Regions from separate parts of the Enterobacter cloacae subsp. cloacae ATCC 13047 genome, predicted to be linked through region 2. Evidence: predicted binding sites of a transcription regulator. Region 2 holds the regulator's gene; each other region holds the start of a gene.
The links. Region 2 encodes LexA, which represses DNA repair genes until DNA is damaged. Its sites were predicted from a motif close to TNCTGTATGTACATACAGNA; they were not measured.
Positions count from the first base shown of each region.

Region 1: a site for LexA is predicted at 1,105-1,124, ahead of sbmC (DNA gyrase inhibitor SbmC). Genes of this name have one in related genera too.
Region 3: a site for LexA is predicted at 907-926, ahead of umuD (translesion error-prone DNA polymerase V autoproteolytic subunit). Genes of this name have one in related genera too.

Region 1 covers NC_014121.1:3,388,454-3,390,724, reverse strand. Annotated here, with positions in the region: gene dacD (serine-type D-Ala-D-Ala carboxypeptidase DacD) at 1-1,021, shown strand, start outside; gene sbmC (DNA gyrase inhibitor SbmC) at 1,140-1,613, shown strand; gene ECL_RS16470 (FUSC family protein) at 1,706-2,271, shown strand, end outside.
Region 2 covers NC_014121.1:310,447-312,717, reverse strand. Annotated here, with positions in the region: gene dinF (MATE family efflux transporter DinF) at 1-874, opposite strand, end outside; gene lexA (transcriptional repressor LexA) at 939-1,547, opposite strand; gene ECL_RS01460 (diacylglycerol kinase) at 1,656-2,024, opposite strand; gene plsB (glycerol-3-phosphate 1-O-acyltransferase PlsB) at 2,179-2,271, shown strand, end outside.
Region 3 covers NC_014107.1:48,738-51,008, reverse strand. Annotated here, with positions in the region: gene parM (plasmid segregation protein ParM domain-containing protein) at 1-717, opposite strand, end outside; gene umuD (translesion error-prone DNA polymerase V autoproteolytic subunit) at 949-1,380, shown strand; gene ECL_RS26060 (Y-family DNA polymerase) at 1,380-2,271, shown strand, end outside.

The sequences.
Region 1 (2,271 bases), 2.2 Mb from region 2:
CTTAACGGCGGGCAACGAACATCAACAACGCAATCCGGCGAGTCTCACCAAGCTGATGACCGGCTACGTTGTTGACCGCGCTATTGATAGCCACCGCATTTCCCCGGATGACATTGTCACCGTCGGGCGCGACGCGTGGGCAAAAGGTAACCCGGTATTTGACGGTTCGTCACTGATGTTCCTGAAAGAGGGTGACCGCGTTTCTGTGCGCGACCTCAGCCGCGGTCTGATTGTTGATTCTGGTAACGACGCCTGTGTGGCGCTGGCGGATCACGTGGCCGGTGGCCAGCCGCAGTTCGTGAAGATGATGAACGACTATGTGCAAAAGCTGAATCTGCGCGATACGCACTTCGAAACCGTTCATGGTCTGGATGCCCCAGGCCAGCACAGCTCCGCGTATGACCTGGCCGTGCTGTCCAGAGCCATCATCCACGGCGAGCCTGAGTTTTACCACATGTACAGCGAAAAGAGCCTGACCTGGAATGGGATCACGCAGCAAAACCGTAACGGTCTGCTCTGGGATAAGACCATGAATGTAGATGGACTGAAAACGGGGCACACGTCAGGGGCCGGATTTAACCTGATTGCTTCCACCGTGGACGGTCAGCGTCGCTTGATCGCCGTAGTGATGGGGGCAGACAGTCCGAAAGGGCGTGAGGATCAGGCCCGTAAACTGCTGCACTGGGGACAACAGAATTTTGATACCGTGCAGATCCTGCACAACGGTAAAAAAGTGGGCACTGAGCGGATCTGGTACGGCGATAAAGAACAGGTGAACCTGGGCACCGACCAGGATTTCTGGCTGGCATTACCGAAAGCAGAAGTACCGAACATCAAGGCAAAATACGTGCTGGATACAAAAGAGCTGGAAGCGCCGATAGCCGCCCATCAGCGGGTAGGCGAGATCCAGTTATACGACCGCGATAAAGTGGTCGCTCACTGGCCGCTGGTGACGCTGGAGCGTGTTGATAAAGGTGGCCTTTTCTCCCGTCTGAGTGATTATCTGCACCACAAAATCTAACCTTTCTGGGCAGACTGGCAGGGTTGCGAGTCTGCTCACATAATAAACACTCCTTGATTGCCGATTATAGAAATTCTGCTTTATAGTGTATAAATATACAGTGATAAACGGAGGCAGTATGGACTACAGCATCAGGCAGGAAAAGAAACGTAAGATTGCCGGTTTTCACCTGGTCGGGCCATGGGAACACACGGTAAAACAGGGCTTTGAACAGCTGGTCATGTGGGTCGATGGCCGACACATTCAGCCGCTGGAGTGGGTTGCGGTTTATTACGATAACCCGGACGAAGTCCCGGCAGAAAAATTGCGCTGCGATACGGCCGTTACGGTACCGGATGATTTCGTTATCCCGGAAAACAGCGAAGGGGTGATGATGACGGAAATTGCGGCCGGAGATTACGCCGTCGCGAAAGCACGTGTTGAAAACTACGACTTCGCCACGCCGTGGTACCAGTTCTTTAACTCCCTTTTGCAGGACAACAAATTCCAGATGGCTCTGAAACCGTGCTTCGAGCGCTATCTCAATGATGGCAACGCCGACGGGTACTGGGACATCGAAATGTTTATCGCCGTAGAGCATAAAGCGGGGTAGTCCTGTTAAATACAGGGTTTTTCAGCCGGGTGTGATCCGCCCGGCTGAAAACACAGTACAATTGTGATTTGCCGTGTAGCTGGAGAGCGGGTGTGCGTCCCGACAAATCATTAACGTCTTTCGAAATTCGGTTGTATAAACACTACCGCGTGGTTCATGGGTGCCGTATCGCGCTGGCATTCGTTCTGACGTTTGTGCTGGTCCGTTTACTGGATGTTCCTGAAGGAACGTGGCCGCTGATCACGCTGGTGGTCGTCATGGGGCCTATCTCGTTCTGGGGGAACGTTGTCCCGCGTGCTTTCGAGCGCATTGGCGGTACGGTTTTTGGCTCAGCCCTTGGGTTGATTGCCCTTAAGCTGGAGCTTATTTCATTCCCGGTGATGTTGGCCTGGTGCGGTGTCGCCATGTTCCTCTGCGGCTGGCTGGCGCTGGGTAAAAAGCCCTATCAGGCACTGCTGATTGGTATCACCCTCGCGGTGGTGGTCGGCGCGCCAGCGGGTGATATGACCACGGCACTGTGGCGAAGCGGGGATGTTATCCTTGGTTCACTGCTGGCGATGCTTTTCACCGGTATCTGGCCGCAGCGCGCTTTCCTGCACTGGCGCATTCAGATGGCAAATTATGTCACCGCTTTTAACCGTGTCTACCAGGCCGGTTT
Region 2 (2,271 bases):
CCACAGCATAGGCAAAGCCATCCAGTGCATAGGCGGTAAAGGTCAGCAGCGTCATCAGAACGGCATTCACCGCGACGATATCTGGCCCAAGCCGGGCGCCAAAGACCGTCAGTGCGCCGAAACAGAGCTGCAGCAGCAATGAGCGCAGCATAATGTCGCGATTAAGCGCCAGCAGGGTGCGGATATTGCCTCGCCATGCACTCTTGAGCAGAGCAAGGGAAATCCCCCGCATGACAAGCACCCGCCAGACCATCCACAGACCAAGGATAAACGTCCCGTATTCGGCAATCGCCGTCGCCAGTGCCGCACCCTGTACGTTCATGTGCAGGCCCATCACCAGCCAGAGATCGAGCACGATGTTGAGGAGGTTGCCTACCACCAACAGGATTACGGGCGCGCGGGCATACTGCACGCCGAGTAACCACCCCAGCAGAACCAGATTGGCCAGCGACGCGGGCGCGCTGAGCCAGCGAATTTCAAGGAAGCGTCGTGCCTGCTCCAGTACCGCCTCGCTGCCGCCAACGACATGCAGCGCCAGATCAATCAGTGGGGTACGTAATATAGCGATTAACGCGCCTGCCCCAAGCGCCAGAATTAACGGCTGAACCAGCGCGCGCGCCAGACGCAAAGGATCTTTAGCACCGTACGCCTGCGCCGTAAGCCCGGTGGTACTCATGCGCAAAAAGAGCAGGAGCATAAAAAGGAAGCTGGTCGCCGTCGCGCCAATCGCCACACCGCCCAGATAGATGGGTGAATCAAGGTGACCAATAACTGCCGTATCCACCAGCCCCAGCAGAGGAACGGTGATATTGGAAAAAATCATCGGCAGTGCAAGACGCCACAATGCCTTATCGGATGCCGTAAGCAGTGACATGAAAAAATACCGGGAGTGGATAAAGAATCAGGCCACGGCAGATCCGTAGCCTGTCAGGATGAGATTACAGCCATTCTCCGTTGCGAATGACCCCTACCGCCAGCCCCTCGATAGAGAAGTTTTGTTCGCGGAGGTCTACCACAATCGGGGAAAACTCGTTGTTTTCCGGCAGCAGCTGAACCGTATTACCTTGCTTTTTCAGGCGTTTAACGGTGACTTCATCATCGATGCGTGCCACCACAACCTGGCCGTTACGCACGTCTTGCGTTTTATGCACCGCAAGCAGATCGCCGTCAAGAATACCGATGTCTTTCATGGACATACCGCTTACACGCAGCAGGAAATCCGCGCTCGGCTTGAACATGCCGGGATCAACCTGGTAGTGGCCTTCAATATGCTGTTGCGCCAGCAGAGGTTCACCTGCCGCGACGCGCCCCACCAGCGGAATGCCCGTCTCTTCTTCCACCAGCAGGCGGATACCGCGTGAAGCACCCGATACAATCTCAATTACGCCTTTACGCGCCAGCGCTTTCAGGTGTTCCTCGGCAGCGTTCGGAGAACGGAAGCCCAGACGCTGCGCGATTTCCGCACGCGTGGGTGGCATACCCGTCTGGCCGATATGATCCCGAATGAGATCAAACACCTCTTGCTGCCTGGTCGTTAACGCTTTCATTCCGCCCCCTGGGTGTATATACAGTTATGCTGTGAGTATATACAGTCAAAGGCGATTTTGGAACCAAAAACTGCACAAAAAACCAGGGACTTAATTATTCCTCGAGGCTCATCGGAAATGTGACCAAAGCAGCGTGACCCAGGTGATGACCGCAGTGATAATCGCCAGCAACACGGCAGCAGAGCCCATGTCTTTTGCCCGGCCAGAAAGTTCGTGGAAATCAGAGCCAATACGGTCCACAACGGCCTCAATAGCGCTATTAAGAATTTCCACTATCATCACCAACAGCACGGAGCCGATCAGAAGCACGCGGGTAATGGCATCAACATCAAGGAAACAGGCGATAATCACCGCGACAATCGCGGCGACACCCTCCTGGCGAAACGCGGCTTCGTTGACCCAAGCGGCGCGAAAACCTTTCCAGGAATAGCCAGCAGCTTTAATGATACGGGTTAACCCAGTGGTATTATTGGCCATTAAAAGAACCTTTTATTTGAAATAGCGTCAATAACAGGAGGCGCAACGTGTTGCGCTGTAGCCTGAAGTATGACGGGTAACAACAGTAATTTCGCGCGCTTTCTGTTATCCTTGCGCCGCAATTGCATTATTAACCAGAGGCTTTACATCGTTTATGTCTGGCTGGCCACGAATTTACTACAAATTACTTAATTTACCATTAAGCGTCCTGGTAAAAAGTAAGTCTATCCCAGCAGAACCCGCGCTG
Region 3 (2,271 bases), on a different replicon from region 2:
CACTCGCTGCAGATACTGACGATCATTGCGGTTGCGGATGACCGTGTCAGCAATAAGCGCGCTGGTTTCGCTGTCTGCAGCCCGCAGCGCGCCTGCAGCTGCGCGGGTGACCTGTGACACGCCGACAGACGGATTGCCGTGTACCGCACTGATATCATCAAACTGTCCGACAATCACGCCGGCATCGAGCGTGGTTCCGCCGAGATCGATAATCAGGGTGGTCTCAGCGGGTCCGGGCTTCAGCTCCGCGAGACGGGAGAACGCCGCCGGCAGTGATTCAGGCATCACCTTCACGTCCGTTACGGTAAATGCCCTGCCCTTATTCAGAACCAGCTCACGCATCAGGTTTTCTCGTTTGCGTCGGATGTTCTCCTCGTTCCGCTGGCAGTCCCCGTCATAATACTCGCTCAGGGGCAGCGTCACGGCCAGGCTCACCGGCTGCGGCTCAAGTCCGCTGTTCAGCAGGGCATGATGCACGGCCAGCAGGTTGAGATCACCGTACTGGTATTCCACGTTTGTTGTCGGGATGGCATCCCGGCTGACGCTGTCCCAGGTGTATTTCAGCGTGCCCACCTGATAGTTGAACGTTGCGGCACTGAATTCCGCCACTTTCCAGCCATGCCGGAAGGAGTTAGCAGAAACCCGGGTCTGCAGCTCGTTTCCTTCAAACCATGCCAGCTTAACATTAGTTGAACCATCATCGCAGTAAATATTCATCATTATGCTCCGTCAATTAAACTCAATTTGATACATATTATAAGAGCAAAATGGCAAAATAAAAGCCATACTTCTCATTATGAGTAATTTAAATGTTCCATAATGATATTAAATAGCATTTTGAGTAACTTAGGTTACTCACCCTGTTCATGAAGCAGGTGATCTGGATTATCCTCACGCTGTTAAATATACTGTATGCATATCCAGTATATTTAGACGTCAGGAGGAAAGATGAAACTGCAGCTTTTCAGCACCGGGAAAGCACTCCCGCCACAGGCCCATCCGTTGTTTGCAGACCTGGCCAGCTGCGGTTTTCCGAGCCCTGCCGCTGACTATGTCGAGTCCGACCTGGATCTCCATGATTACTGCATACGGCACCCAAGCGCGACTTACTATCTCCGTGCCAGCGGTGACAGCATGTCCGACGGCAGCCTTTACAATGGCGATCTGCTGGTTGTGGACAGTGCAGAGAAGCCCCGGCACGGCGATATTGTTGTGGCCAGTGTGCAGGGGGAGTTTACGGTTAAACGGCTTCTGCTGACGCCACGACTGACGCTGCAGCCAATGAACGCCGCCTGGCCGCCGATTTATCCCGACCCGGACGATCTGGATATCTTTGGCGTCGTCACGCACATCATCCACCGCCCGAGGGAGATGTACTGATGTTTGCCCTGGCCGATGTGAACAGCTTTTATGCCAGCTGCGAACGTGTTTTCCGCCCGGATTTGAAAGGAAAGCCGGTTGTGGTGCTCAGTAATAACGATGGCTGCGTTATCGCAAGAAGTGCCGAGGCAAAGCCCTGGATCAAAATGGGCATGCCGTGGTTTCAGATGAAAAACGAAACGTATCCGGAAAAAATATACGCGTTCTCAAGCAACTATGAACTTTATGCCTCGATGTCAGCGCGCGTGATGAGCTGCCTGGAGGAGCTGGCCCCAAGGGTGGAACAGTATTCGATTGACGAGATGTTCCTCGACCTGACCGGCGTTGAGCACTGCATGGACCTGGAGGACTTCGGCCGGCAGCTGCGCCAGCACGTGTATGACTGTACCCGTCTGACCATCGGCGTGGGTGCCGGGCCGACGAAAACCCTGGCAAAATCAGCCCAGTGGGCCTCAAAGGAGTGGAAACAGTTTCGTGGTGTGCTCGCCCTGACCAGGGGGAATCCTCAGCGAACGCGGAAACTGCTTTCACTGCAGCCGGTCGAAGAGATCTGGGGCGTGGGAAACCGTATTGCACGCAAACTTAATGTACTGGGTATCAGGACCGCGCTCGATCTGGCCCTGACGAACCCGGCCTTTATACGCAAAAATTTCTCCGTCGTTCTCGAGCGAACAGTACGCGAACTGAACGGGGAAAGCTGCATGTCGCTTGAGGAAGCACCACCGACGAAACAGCAGATCGTCTGCAGCCGCAGCTTTGGAGAGAAAATCACGGAGTACGATTCGCTCCGCCAGGCTGTCTGTCAGTACGCAGAGCGGGCCTCTGAAAAGCTGCGGAAAGAGCGCCAGTACTGCCGGCATATTTCCGTTTTCATCAAAACGTCTCCGTTCG